One region of the Paenibacillus sp. LX16 genome, then DNA from elsewhere that is predicted to be linked to it. Evidence: riboswitches for the same ligand, from Rfam matches in the RefSeq annotation. Region 1 holds a riboswitch; each other region holds the start of a gene.
What was found. A riboswitch is a leader RNA that binds a small molecule or an ion and turns the genes downstream of it on or off. The one in region 1 is predicted to bind cyclic di-AMP.
Positions count from the first base shown of each region.

Region 2: it holds a riboswitch for cyclic di-AMP, as region 1 does, so the genes downstream of both, T3H97_RS00140 (resuscitation-promoting factor) here and T3H97_RS20785 (TrkH family potassium uptake protein) in region 1, are expected to answer to the same signal.
Region 3: it holds a riboswitch for cyclic di-AMP, as region 1 does, so the genes downstream of both, T3H97_RS00535 (C40 family peptidase) here and T3H97_RS20785 (TrkH family potassium uptake protein) in region 1, are expected to answer to the same signal.

Region 1 covers NZ_CP141152.1:4,639,689-4,644,524, forward strand. Annotated here, with positions in the region: gene T3H97_RS20775 (LysR family transcriptional regulator) at 1-699, shown strand, start outside; gene T3H97_RS20780 (potassium channel family protein) at 705-1,382, opposite strand; gene T3H97_RS20785 (TrkH family potassium uptake protein) at 1,489-2,829, opposite strand; cyclic di-AMP (ydaO/yuaA leader) riboswitch at 3,113-3,257, opposite strand; gene T3H97_RS20790 (CPBP family intramembrane glutamic endopeptidase) at 3,519-4,836, shown strand, end outside.
Region 2 covers NZ_CP141152.1:27,256-32,091, reverse strand. Annotated here, with positions in the region: gene rnmV (ribonuclease M5) at 1-314, opposite strand, end outside; gene T3H97_RS00140 (resuscitation-promoting factor) at 461-1,609, opposite strand; cyclic di-AMP (ydaO/yuaA leader) riboswitch at 1,881-2,163, opposite strand; gene T3H97_RS00135 (TatD family hydrolase) at 2,365-3,135, opposite strand; gene T3H97_RS00130 (HD domain-containing protein) at 3,178-4,461, opposite strand; gene T3H97_RS00125 (AbrB/MazE/SpoVT family DNA-binding domain-containing protein) at 4,793-4,836, shown strand, end outside.
Region 3 covers NZ_CP141152.1:132,436-137,271, reverse strand. Annotated here, with positions in the region: gene T3H97_RS00545 (M1 family metallopeptidase) at 1-481, shown strand, start outside; gene T3H97_RS00540 (hypothetical protein) at 493-1,320, shown strand; cyclic di-AMP (ydaO/yuaA leader) riboswitch at 1,597-1,734, shown strand; gene T3H97_RS00535 (C40 family peptidase) at 1,740-2,240, shown strand; gene T3H97_RS00530 (GNAT family N-acetyltransferase) at 2,546-3,052, shown strand; gene T3H97_RS00525 (4a-hydroxytetrahydrobiopterin dehydratase) at 3,131-3,430, opposite strand; gene T3H97_RS00520 (hypothetical protein) at 3,548-3,841, opposite strand; gene motA (flagellar motor stator protein MotA) at 4,029-4,823, shown strand; gene motB (flagellar motor protein MotB) at 4,816-4,836, shown strand, end outside.

The DNA of each region.
Region 1 (4,836 bases):
CAACGGCAACGACAGCTTCGCTTCTTACAAAAGCTGTCCCAGCACAAAAATGAAGCTCAGAGTATGCTTACACTCGGCGCGAGCCTCACGACACTCCAAACGACGCTGCCTACCCTCGTCGAAGCTTTCATGAGCAAGCATCCTCAAACCGAGCTGAAGCTGCTCACCGGTAAAACCCATGAAATCGTCGCCTTTGTACGTGACAAAAAAGCAGACGCCGGTATTGTCGGGTCTGCCATTCATGAAGCCGGACTGCGTTGCATTCCGCTATTTGATGATCATTTGGAGCTCGTTGTTCCCATTGGACATGAATTAACCGTCAAGACAGGAACGGCCTCGATGAAAGATCTGCAAGGATTGCCGATGATTATTTTCTCCAAAGGAACCTGGTACCGCAGTCTGACGGATGACTTGTTCCAGCGCAGCGGCATCATGCCGGATATCCGCATGGAAATCGACTCCTTCGAGGCAATTGTACGCCTGCTTCCAACCTGTAAGGCTTCTGCCTTGCTACCCAAATCCTATTTGCGCAGCGAACTATTACGGGATAATGGACTCACTGCATTGTACTTGCCCGATTTGAAGGAGACACGCCGAACGACCTCCCTCATTTACTCGGAGACGACCGATCTCGGTCCGACAGCACGACGCTGGATTAGCGAGACACGTGCGTCGTTTGCAGGCTACCGTATGGTGTAGAGGATTTAATCCTCTTCATTAACATTAACAACCTCATCCTCAAAGCGACCGATATTGTCATTCGAGCCGATGATGACCATAATATCGTCGGCTTTTAGCCGATCCATAGCCGTCGGTGCGATCAGGATACCATTCGCCGTATGAAGCGCCACGACGCTACAACCAAAGCGGGTACGGGCATTTAGCTCTGCTAGCGTTTTGCCATTCAGACATGCAGGTACATTGAGTTCCACAATACTGTATTCCTTAGACAACTCCAAATAATCGAGCAAATTAGGCGTGACTAGCTGGTGAGCCACCCGGATACCCATATCCCGTTCTGGATAAATGATCCGGTCTACACCGAGCTTCTCTAACGCACGCCCGTGCAGCACAGATATGGCTTTGGCTACGACTTTTTTCACACCCAGCTCCTTCAGCAAAATGGCGGTGAGGATGCTTACCTGAATGTCATCACCAATAGCAACAATGCCACAATCGAAATTACGGATGCCCAGTGATCGCAACGAGTCTTCATCGGTAGCGTCCGCCACGACAGTATGTGTCAACATCTCACTCATACTGTCCACAACATCCTCATTCCGGTCAATGCCTAGCACCTCGCACCCCATATCCACCAATTGCAAAGCCAGGCTTGAGCCAAACCTCCCCAAGCCAATAACTACAAACTGCTGCGTTTTCATATCTACTCGAAAACTCCCTTATCTGAATCAATTTCATAAATGAGGATTTTGCAAAATCCTGAAATGATTAAACCCACGAAATGTATACTGCATATTATGAAATGATTCATCCTATAATCATTTTGCCTTCCGGATGACGATATAATTCTTTACCCTTTTTCGGCCCCAGTGCATAAGCTAGCGTGAGTGGGCCCAGTCTACCTGCAAACATCGTTAGGGTGATCACCAGCTTGCCTATGACTGTCAAATCAGGTGTAAGCCCCATCGACAGCCCCACCGTACCAAACGCAGACACCGTCTCGAACAAGATCATCAGAAAATGATGATCTTCAGTTGCCGACAAAATCATCGTTACCCCGATCACGAACAGCAACCCCAGCAGTGTAATGGTCAAAGCCTTGTAAATTCGTCCCTGCGCAAGTCGGTACTTGAACAGTACAATATCTTCCCGCCCCCGCAGCATCGAAATCACCGCTCCAATGAGCAGGGCGAATGTTGTGGTCTTAATCCCGCCTCCAGTAGAGCCAGGAGAAGCCCCGATAAACATGAGTATGATGATAAAAAACTGCGTAGCCTGCCGCAAGCCTGCAATGTCCAAGGTATTGGCACCTGCGGTACGGGGAGTAACGGACTGGAATAAAGATCCCAGTAGCTTACCACCCCAATCAAGCGAGCCCAGAGTCTTCGGATTCGTAAACTCAAATACAAAAATCACGAGCGTGCCGACTACAATCATAGCGCCCGTCATGCTGAGTACCACCTTGGTATGCAAGGACAGTCTCTTGCGCTTGCGATATTCTGCCAGGTCTGACATCACTACAAAACCAATGCCGCCAGAAATAATCAGAAACATTGCGGTAAAATTAACAATCGGATCATATACATAACCTGTCAAGCTACGAAATTCACCGAATAAATCAAAACCAGCATTGTTAAACATGGAGATGGCATGCCAGATTCCAAAATAAATCGCCCTGCCTACGGGCATATCAAAGGACCAGCGAACCGAGAATATCGTAGCGCATACGCCTTCAATAACCAGTGAGTACAGTAATACCTTACGGATTAACCCGACAATTCCCTCTACAGAAGTCTGATTCATCGCTTCCTGCAAAATGAGACGCTCCCGCAGGGAAATCCGACGCTTGAACACCAGTGCAATCAAGGTAGCCATGGTCATAAAGCCAAGACCGCCGATCTGGATCAGCGCAACGATGACAACTTGACCAAAAGTGGTAAAAAAGAGACCGGTATCCTTTACGACAAGCCCGGTTACACAGGTCGCAGAGGCGGCAGTAAACAAAGCGTCTATAAACGCAAGTGGTTTTCCTGTTGTATTAGAGATCGGCAGCATTAACAATAAACTACCTATTAGAATGATAATGGCAAAGCCCGCAACGAATATCTGCGGTGGAGAAAGCCGGAGCCAGCTTGCATTGGGATTCATCTATTCATCACTTCTCTCCTAATCCTTAAAACTATAAAAACAGTGATTTAATACGGTGTAAGCTCGCTACGCGTTCCATTTGATCTTCCGATCGTCGTTGCCCCTGAATTTTTTGATTTTTCCAAACCTTAAGTAACTATAATTAGCATTCCCTGAATACAGGAAGAATGCATGTCAAGCACTATTCGATCCCCCTGTGCTAATGGCGCGCAGCGTCCTTAACTCAGCAAACTTTTACACTTTTATACACACAAAAAAGACACCGGAAAACCGAGTGCCTGACTTGGTTCCTGCTCATAGCCTACGAGGTTAGCTGACGGATTCGGGCAGCACAGTATGCCCTATTTACACTTCCAGGATCGGTTGTAAAATTCACCCCAGTAACATGGTTCCCCCGTTTTCCCATAGAAATTCGGCTCAATTGTATATCATTACCTATGTATTTCATAGGCATTGCCTCAAGATTATAATCCTTCTATATCCAGAGCACAAAACCGATTTCGCCGAAAAAACGTGATATTGGCTTTATTTTGCGAATGGGCAACGTTTAATCGCAGCTTATCTTATTTTATTGGAACTTTAAAGTGCTTTCGCTCTATTTTCATGAATATCGCTGGTCTGTTGGCGGGAACCTGTGCAGTATGATATCTTTAATGGATGTTCTTATTTACAGATTAAGGAGGAAACTCATGAATCCTATCGGGAAACCGGTCGTGCTCACGGCCAACTTCAAAAAATTAGGCTTGCTGGGCGGGATTGGCCTGATTTGCTTTTTTATCTTTCAATTGCTTATTCCCTCGCTTAGCAATCCGAGTCCAGAATCAGTAATGAACGCAAAGGTCATCAGCAAACAAGAAGCGGTCATACACGCATTGGACTTCGCCCGCTCCGAGCTGGGCTATACTGAATCACAGCCAGAGGAGCCTGTCGTGACCTATCAGGCCGAAACAGATTTGTACGGTTATTTATCTAGAGAAAAACTGCTTCAACAGTACGACCGTACATGGAAAAAAAGTTACCCTTACGAAACCTTTCGGGTCGATCTGCCTGAATCCTCAGCGAAGAGCAAACTGCAAATTCATGTAGATTTATCCACTGGGAAGGTCGTAAGCTTTAAACGGATCACCTCCAACACCAATTACACACAGGCTGATATTTCTACGGATGAACAAGCACGTAACAGGCTTGTACGTGTGGCTGAGGACGGCATGACGCTCGAAGCCAAGGAGCAGACGGCCGCAGTATGGGTCAAGCGCTTTGGCTTTAAGCCGTCGGACTTGAAGCTCGCGACCACTGAAAAAGAAGGCGGATTAAAGTATACCGTAGACGATAAAAAAATCGGCGCCTCGGTACTTACACTGGCTTTTACTTTTGAAGACGGTGATGTTCGCTCCTTCACTCAAAGCTTTTCAGCCCCGTCGTCCTATACTGAATATATCGAAAAGCAAACATTTTGGGCGAATTGGATGACCTATGCGGGTTATGCCCTATTTAGCTTTGTGCTGGGTGTACTTGCCATTGTATATGCGTCACTCACACGACGATATACTTCATTTGTACGCGGCATTGTTCTGTCCGTTATATACTTTATTGCCAGTATAGCTGGGACCATGAACATGCTACCTTTATTGCAAGCAGAAGCAGGCGGTAAGGGCATGCTTATATTTCTTATGGTTTTCCAGATTGGTGTTACCTTCTTCATGGCTGTAGCGCTCTACTTCTCCTTGGTCGGCGGTGACGGACTTATGCGTCAGGTTGGGCTGAATGCATGGCCACGTGCGAAAGAGCCGGGCTACGGGCTGTATGTGCTTCGCAGTATGTATGTTGGCTACTTGTGGGCCTTTATTTTACTCGGGGTACAATCCATCTTATTCTTTATACTGGAGCGCACATTCAATACATTCTCCACAACAGATGCCACACAATCCCCTTACAATATGGCTTATCCATGGCTACTGCCGATTATGGCCTGGATGGCAGGTATTGGAGAAGAGACTGTCTACCGTC
Region 2 (4,836 bases), 1.3 Mb from region 1:
GCAAGGGCGTGTCTGATCGCTTCTGGTGAGGCATTCTCCACGCCAATATCTCCTTTGCGCGTCGCTTCTGCCTCGGGTATAAAAGCCTGCTTGCAGCCGGGTACCTTGGAAGCGATAATCTTACGAATGCGCTCCCCTGCATGATCGGGATCGGTTAAAATGATGACCCCCCGCCGCTCCTGCGCCAATGCAATTTTACGCAGCGTCATTTTATTAATGGCTGAGCCGCCAGTTTCTATTGTATCCGCTTCAACAGCGCGGCGAATGGCCACCGTATCATCTCGGCCCTCTACCACGATCACTTCCTTGATCATTTGCATTTCCCTCCACTGCTACACAGCAAGCTATATTTATCTTTCCCTGCTTTTGAAAACAAAATAAGAAGAGGATATCCTCTTCTTAGCATGGCATAACTATGTTGTTAATACTATCGCATTGCCCTCAAGATACACAACCTGTTTTAGTTGATTTCAGGCTTTACCGGTCCGATAACATATACGGTTTTACCGTGCTTACGACCAAATTGGTTGGCTCGGCTCAAACTCTCATAATACACATCGATTTTGTGGCCTTTAATCGCGCCACCGGTATCCTCCGCACGGCGGAAGCCCACCCCTTCGATATACACCCACCAGCCGATTGGAATTACACTCGGATCGACCGCGATGGTGCGTCCTTCCGTGACACGTGCGCCGGATGCAGTACGTGTACCGATACCTGGCTCCTGTGAGGAATACGCCGTCATGGAGACATTTTGTAAAACTTTGCTATATTTAAAATTTACGCCTGCTTTACGGACAGCACTGCCCGAACTAACCGTTGTTGCCTTAACCGCATCATTGGGACCGACGGAAGCAGCAAGAACGACCGGTTTTTTCTTCGTTCCTACCGCAATGACCTTATCCACACGGTTCTGTGCAACTTCCTTGTTAACCAGCTGTTTGGATACCAACTTTCCATCATGATATACCTTTTGAACGTGCTGGACTACCACACCCGATTTGCCACTTTGAATGACCCGATTATCGCCTTTATAGAGACTCGGATCGGCCGTTTTGATGACCTGATAAGGCACCTGTTTTTTCTGTTCGACCTGCTGTTTCTTCACACGGACGATTTTTATGTCCATGTTAGACGAAACAGAGGCATCCAACGCAGGATAAACTTTATCCGTTGACGATAATTTATAGCCCGAGGTACGAATGGCACCTTCTACTGTATTTTCTGTTGTGTACAGCTTTTTCGTCTCATTGCCTGAAGATACTTTAACCTGATTGGCACGTTTAATGACTACGCGATCCCCATCCTGTATTGCTCCATTTAGCGGCATGGAAACTGTATCATGCGGCTGAAGTGAAATGGAATGCTCGCTCAGCAAATCTTGAAGCTTGGATTCCCGGGTTTCTACCGCAGACGCCTTGCCATCGATGACAAAAAAGACTTGTTTTTTAGATTGCGTGTACATCAGAATTGAAATCATAATCGTTAGCGCGATTAGAAAAATAGCAACCAAAGCAGCCTGGCGCACATTCTCTTGCTTCCAACGCAATACGTAAGACATGCTGGATGAGCGTGACTCATGGGTATCCTTTTTTTGGAAAATTCCCATTTCCTCCGTCCTCCTTACATAGCCCGCCGTCTGGAGTAAGACATAGTTGAGATTTGACGTGACTATAACAGATTTTCTACAAGACAAGCCCAAACTACGACTGTCCTGCACCATGTACCCGTCTTCGCGGCATGCTGTCCTCCCCTGTTTAACCACAGTATGATGACAGATTTTCTTTTATTCACAACAAAAAAAGCCAGAGAAAGAGACTAGAGAGCTCTTTCGTGGCTTCCGGCATGTGTGAATATGCGGGAAAACTCATGCACGAGATGGCTTCTCTCTTGTTACGCTTACGGGGTTAGCTGTCGGGTTCGGACGTAGAGAGTCGCCCTAGCTTGGGTCAACCGCTCATGGCGGTCGCCTTCACATTCACCCCGAAGACCCAGAAAGAAATCGAAATACGGCTCCTCCACCTGTTCAATCCCATCCGGGAAAAGAATTTAGGTCGAGCCGGCTGGCGGAAGAGACGTTCCCTTCTTGCACATACGCCGGACGTACTGTAAGCCATATCGGTTCCCCCGTTCCCTGTAAAAGGGACTCAGCGAGACTGGTTCATGAAATGACTTGTTGATGTTTACATTCAAACAACAATTCACTGAAAAGATGATATCCTGTTTCTATGCATGTTGTAAAGCAGGTTTCAAGTACATTTTTTAAAATATTCGGTTAAAATATTGTAATATTCTCGAGTTTCCTGCAACAAATTCATGATTAGCTTCGTCTATCTCTTTATTTTGATCGATTTCTTCACTTTTTCATTGAATGTCAAATCGTTCCAGGGCATTTCGGGTCGTTATTGACACTAATTCCTCCACTGTAATCCCCTTGATTTGGGCTGCAGCCTCTGCCACCAGTCTCACATGTGCAGACTCATTTCGCTTCCCACGAAACGGATGAGGCGTCAGATAGGGAGCATCAGTTTCAATGAGCAGACGGTCCAGCGGCACCTGTGCGAGCACCTCTTTTGGCTGCTTGGCATTTTTGAACGTTATTGGACCACCGAAGGAAAGGTGAAATCCCATATCCAGCACCATTTTGGCTGTCTCCCAGCTACCCGAAAAGGAGTGCATGACTCCTCCAATCTCACTCGCTTTTTCCTCGCGCAAAATCTTAACAATATCTTCATGGGCATCCCGGTTATGAATAACAATGGGCATTTTGAGTTCACGAGCCAGACCAATTTGACTTCGCAACACCCGATGCTGAACATCCTTCGGTGATGTATCCCAATAATAATCCAGACCGATCTCCCCGATGGCTACAACCTTCTTATGACTGCATAACGATGCAATCCATTCTAGATCGCCCTCCTGCATTGTAATCGCATCCTGCGGATGCCATCCAACTGCCGCATAAATAAAATCGTACGTCTCGGCCAATTTCATGGTGGATGGAATGGTCTCACGATTAAATCCGATATTGATCATCCGCGTTACTCCTGATTCGACAGCACGTGCTATAACTTCTTCACGATCTTCGTCAAATTGTGGCGCATCCAAGTGAGTATGAGTGTCGAATAAACCCAAGGCTTACATCTCCTTTTTTTACTTACATTTCTATATAGTTGTCTATTCTTTGACAAAATAATTCCTTATTTCGGCAGGAAGCCTGTCTTTTACCGCGTTCAATTTATTCTGGGGAAAATACATATGATATTTTCCTCGGTGAATACCACTTATTGAGCGCACAATTTCCGAAACTTCGGATATTTCACTCACCTCGCCCTGACGTCCAAGCAGTAAAATCTGGTTGTCCGTCGAGCCACCCTGCCGAAACACATCATAAGGAAGATCTGTTGGAAAATCAATTTCAAAATCATATTCAGGGTGCAAACCAGCCTCTTTCAAAGCTTCTCGAATACTGTCAATGGTATCTGTATCCATATTTTCAATCTCTACATATTTATACAATCTACGGTCCATAAAACGGCTGCTCAAATCACTTAAAATCTCGTCCTTTTCTCGTTTCCATTGGCTAAATACAGTCTGGATTAATGACTCGTCGAGCATCAGATACTGCTCTACTGTAAGCTCTCCTTTCAACAGATCCGGCAGCGGGTCCAGCAGAAAACCAAACTCATATCCGTTTTTAAACAATTCCTTTGCTCGCTTGAAAATTTTACGTAAAAGGATTTCCGAGCTGCGTGTTACAGGATGGAAATAAATTTGCCAATACATCTGATAGCGTGACATTAAATAATCTTCTACTGCATGCATACCTGATTCCTTCACAACAATTCTCCCATTATGAGGACGCAGCAGTCGTAAAATACGATCCAAATCAATCGTGCCGTAGTTGACGCCTGTCGAGTGAGCATCCCGCAACAAATAATCCATACGATCGGCATCTAGCGGACTGGTTACCAGGTTGACAACAATCGGCTTATCATACGTTTTGGCTATAACCGCAGCCACCTTTTGTGGAAGCTTCTCGTCGACTTGCCGTAGCACAGCGTTGATCTTCGTGTCTCCCAATACAATGCGGCATGTCCAATCCTCATGGTTCATATGAAAGGCTTCCTCAATTGAATGAGAAAATGGGCCGTGCCCCACATCATGCAATAGAGCTGCACACAGAGCAACCAGCCTTTCCTCCTTCGGCCAATCTGGGAAATCTCCACGTTCAAATTGAGAAATAATACTTCTCGTAATCTCATATACGCCCAATGAGTGTGAAAACCGGCTATGCTCCGCTCCATGAAACGTAAGATACGATGTGCCTAACTGCCGTATGCGCCGTAAACGTTGGAACTCCGGCGTATTGATCAACCGCCATATCACAGTATCCTGAACATGGATGTAATTATGTACCGGGTCTTTAAAAACTTTTTCTTCACTGAGTGGCTGGTGCAAGATATCAGCTCCTTTAATATTCGGAATAATGGATTAAAATACAATAAAATCCTAAATGTTTTCCCTCATTCGACATTCTTTGTCGTAATATGTCGAATTATAGTTTTTCGACATTTCCAAATCGACAAACTGAATAAATCATCAATAAGATAAGGCAATACACACAAGTAAAGCTCTTTAATCTAAATACTTTTGCATAATCAGACTGTTACTACATTTTTAAGGTTGACTGTTTTGGGAATCGTTGGTATAGTAAATATCAGAAAAGAGAAAATTTTGTCGAATCATGACACTTATATTATTTTAAACGGCGAGAGGAGCCTGATTTATTATGATGAAATCCACTGGTATTGTAAGAAAAGTTGACGAGCTCGG
Region 3 (4,836 bases), 1.4 Mb from region 1:
GCGGACCTACGTCCAGACGTACCGATTCAAGCATCCGTCCTCACAGGATTTTCAACGTATCGTGGAGAGAGTCACCGGACGCTCATGGAGCCACTATTTTGAACAGTATGTATATGACGGCCAAATGGCGGACTTTTCAGTGGATCACATCACAAACCACAAGCTGGAGAATGGATATGAAGCAGTCGTGACGGTCAGCAAAAAAGGGGCGGATTATCCCAAGATCCCTGTCCAATTTACCTTCAAGGATGGGACAACGATATTCAAGGCTTGGGACGGCGCGGGCAAAAGCACAACTTTTCGGGTCAAAAGTACTTCTCCCGTTTCCTATGTAACCCTTGATCCTCTATATACCATTGCACTGGAGAATAAGCATATTAACAATAGCCTAAAGGCCGAATTGGACGAAAAACAACAAACCCGTTGGAGTATAAGTGTAACCAAGCTGTTGGAGACACTGCTTGGAAGTCTGTCATGGTGAGGTGTCTATAGATGCGGACTGTTATAAAAGAGGGCTGGGCGCTGGTGCGCATACGATTTTATATCGTTATCATTTTATTTCTGTATCGACTACTGTGGGGGGTGTTTCTCTATCGGCTGGTGCAGTCTGCCGTTATCCCGCTATTGCTCCGTTATCCTGATCAGGGTCAAAACGAGCTGGGACAGACCTTGTTTTGGATGGAGAGCCAGATTGCTCTGATGGACAGCCGGGAAGTACATGTGTATTTGTGGATACTACTAGGGGCGACTGTACTACGCATACTGATCACTCCCTTCATTAGAGCCGGAATATATCAAAGTCTGCATACCGATGCGACTGAACCGCAAAGCCTGTCCTTTTTCAAGGGTATGAAACGCCATGGCATGTCGTCGCTGTTGTATTACACCATTGAGTTGGGACTGCTGCTGCTTCCCGCCTTTTGGGTGGTACCGAGACTCTACCCTATTGTAGCAGGAGCGCTTCAATCTCCCTCTTATCTGCTGCATTTATTGCCCTATGTCATTGGATGGATGGCATACGGATGGTTCATTCGGCAGTGCATCCTGTATATGCAACTGGGTACTGTCGGTGGTCACACCATACTATCCTCCCTGCTCGCCTTCTTTCGCCAGCTCCTCCCAGCTGTCGGTATATCCCTTTTGCTCGGTGCTTGTGTGCTGCTGGTCTTCGGTCTATTTGGCACCGTGGCGATGATTTGGACTGGCATGCTGGCGCTCATTCTCCAGCAATCGTATCATTTTGTTACTAGTCTGGTCAGGCTGTGGCATATCAGTTCGCAGTACAGACTATGGCATACCGATATTTCCAGTAGAAGCTAAACCCTGCCTTTATGTTTTTTACTTCATTTCCGTCTGTCGAAAAACCCTGACTCATACCCGCGCAAACGACACATAACTGAATACTGTTAACAAGATCTGTTCCTGAGACATTAGGAGCAGATTTTTTTTGTAACTTTTTGCAATGAAACATTTGCCAAAGCCAGCCGTCTTTGTTACAATAATCGCAGTGAACTGATAGTAACAACTTTGTAATCTTTATTGTAACCTTTATCTCAAAAATAACGTTATTGTGAATACTGCTCTCCAAGGTGCACATCTTAAGTTAAGCCTAATTCCTGGCACCTAGGAAGCGGGGGAACCAGTTTGGGTGAATTGATCTCGCAACAGAGTGGTCATAGGGGAACCTTCTACCGAATCCTTAAGCTAACCTCGCAGGCATTGGAAGGGGTATATTTTTTTTGAAGAAGAAGCTAACGATCGCAGCTATGGGTCTTGCCATTGCCTTTACATCTTTTACATTCGGTGGCGGCAGTGCATATGCAGACTCCAAGATGGACCAGGTCATTCAAGATGCCAAAGGAACGAGCTACAGAAGCGGAGGCACTACACTCGAGGGATTCGATTGCTCCGGCTTCACAATGTACGTATTCAACAAACTGGGAATTAAACTTCCGCATCAATCCGGATCACAATTCAAAATGGGATCTTCTGTATCCCGCGATGAAATGAGACCTGGGGACCTGGTGTTCTTCAACACCACAGGAAGAGGCATTTCCCATGTAGGTATCTTCGTAGGTGAAGGGAAATTTGCCCACTCCTCGACTTCACGTGGTGTAGTAGTTAGCTCACTGAACGAAAATTATTACGCTAACCGCTATGTCGGTGCAAAAAGAATTATGAGCACAGACGCTTACCATTCTGTAGCTTCAGAAATTCCTGATGACGATAACGTAGAATAACTAACGCACAGCAAGCTAACCCTAGCCGCAATTTGATTCTGGCCGGAATCGAATTGCGGTTTTTTATGTCCACAACATCAGCAATTATTATCTTTACTGACGAACTGAGACCTCAAAAGGTTTCAATTTTAGCGAACATCGTCGGTTTTACCGTCACCGCTGGGGGAGCATATGAGCAGTAATTCCTTCTTATTGAATGTATACCCGACTTAGGTATGAAATAAACACGCTTGCCATTCCCCTGCAACTTGTCTACAATCTGTTGTTAATGATTGAAGTACCTGTGTAAAAGGAGGATGGAACACATGCCGGCCTCAATATCCAACTATCGGATCGTACCGATGGACGAGCATCAAGCGGCTGCAATCTGTGAGTGGCGCTATGATCCACCTTATAACATATACGGTTGGCTCCCCTGGGAACAAATGAAGGCGCTTGAAGTCGAATTTGGGAGTCCCACGCTTCGCCAAGAGCAATATGTTGCCGTACTGGATGAAGAGAATAAGCTGACGGGATTTGCTCAATATTTTCCTATGATCGGTGTGACCCGGCTAGGTCTTGGAATGCACCCTGACAGATGCGGACATGGCAAAGGATCAGATTTTGTCCGTGCCATTGCAGAGGAAGCTCAACGACGCAACCCGAAGAATGAAATTGATCTAGAGGTGCTCACTTGGAATGGGCGCGCTATCCGGGCCTACAAGGCGGCTGGATTTGAGCTTACAGATACCTATGAACGCCAGACTCCCGATGGCAAAAAACCGTTTTATTGTATGGTATATCGTCCCGACCACCCAACCCAGGTTCTATGATAAAAGCGCCTTCGGCATACAACCACGATGTTGTATAGCGAAGGCGCTTTTATCATCATACGACAGATCATTACAAGCTCAATGACTGCTGCGCATTTTTTCAAAGGCTTCATTATATTGTTGGGCTTCCTTAATATCCACGGCCATAATACCGCCGTCGTCCCAAGAGGTCAAACGCAGAGTCACGGTCTTGTAATCAATCGTAATAAATGGATGATGATTGAATGCTTCAGATATAGCAGCAACTTCATCCACGAATGCAATCCCTTTCATAAAACTGGAAAAATTATATTTTCGAACGATCCATCGTCCTTCCTCCAGTTCCCAGCCCTCCAGTTTCTCCAGATGTGCTTCAATCTCTTCTTGTGTAAAAGGCATGTTACGAACTCCTCCCCGTTTATACGGAAGCCTTTCGACCGCTTAAATACGGCCAAAACTACGATATATTGGTGTACATATTACCACGGCCCCGTTGATAAATCCATAAGACGGACCTCAAATCAAAGGGACTGACGTCAGCTCCTCGTCTCCAATGAGTACATAGATACGATGCTGCTCCGGCTCATAGATCACAACGCCACTCCCTACAGTGATTGTGGGCTCTGTACCCAGTGCATAAAATAAGTCTTCTGCCAAAGCTTCATTGACTTCCTGACGTCCCGCCGGGTCCAGCCTGTCCCAATCTTCTGCTTCCATCTCAAAAAATTCATAGCTATCTGGGATGCGCCCCACAGCCTCTGTCAAATCGTTCAAAATTTGTTCATACTCACGCCCATGCTTTACTCCCATGCCATTTCCTCCAATGGTTCCGCCATTTAATACATAATCACCTTATTATACCGGAAATTCGCACTTAACAAAAAAGAGAGTTTTGTCGATAAATACTATAATCCGTCTTGTAATGACGCGCTTGGGGCAAGGACGACCCCGGCGGCATGAAAGGATTCAAAATCTATTCTCATGGATGAGGTGTATCATGCAAATTTCAACCATTATCGGACTTGTGCTCGGGATTTTGTCACTGGTCGTCGGGATGATCTTAAAAGGCGCTCCGGTCGTCAATCTGGTCAATAATCCCGCTGCTTACATGATTATTTTCGTCGGAACGGCAGCGAGTATATTTATGGCCTTCCCGATGGCAGAAATCAAACGGATTCCGAAGCTGTTCAAGGTTATTTTCACTGAACAAAAACTGTTAGACCGCAAAGAGCTCATCGGTACGTTTACCGAGTGGGCATCCATTACCCGTCGTGAAGGTCTGCTCGCCTTGGAATCTAAGGTAGAGGAAATCGACGATCCCTTTATGCGTGGCGGCATGCGAATGATTATTGACGGCAATGATCAGGAATTCGTACGGGACGTTCTGATGGAGGATATCAATGCTACCGAGGATCGACATCGCTCTGGCGCACTGATCTTCTCCCAAGCCGGTATGTATGCTCCAACGCTCGGGGTACTCGGTGCGGTTGTAGGTCTGATTGCCGCTCTGGCTGACCTTAGTGACATGGAAAAGCTCTCTCATGCCATTGCAGCAGCCTTCATTGCGACGTTGCTCGGTATTTTTACAGGTTATGTCCTGTGGCATCCGATGTCCAACAAGCTGAAACGGTTATCCAAAAAAGAAGTAGAGCTTAAATTAATGATGGTCGAAGGTCTGCTTTCCATTCAATCGGGGATATCGACGATCGCCATCAGTCAGAAACTGACGATCTTCCTGACTCCGACCGAACGGGCTACGATGACCCAGAAGGATGGCGATTCCAGTGAGTAAAAAGAGACATGAA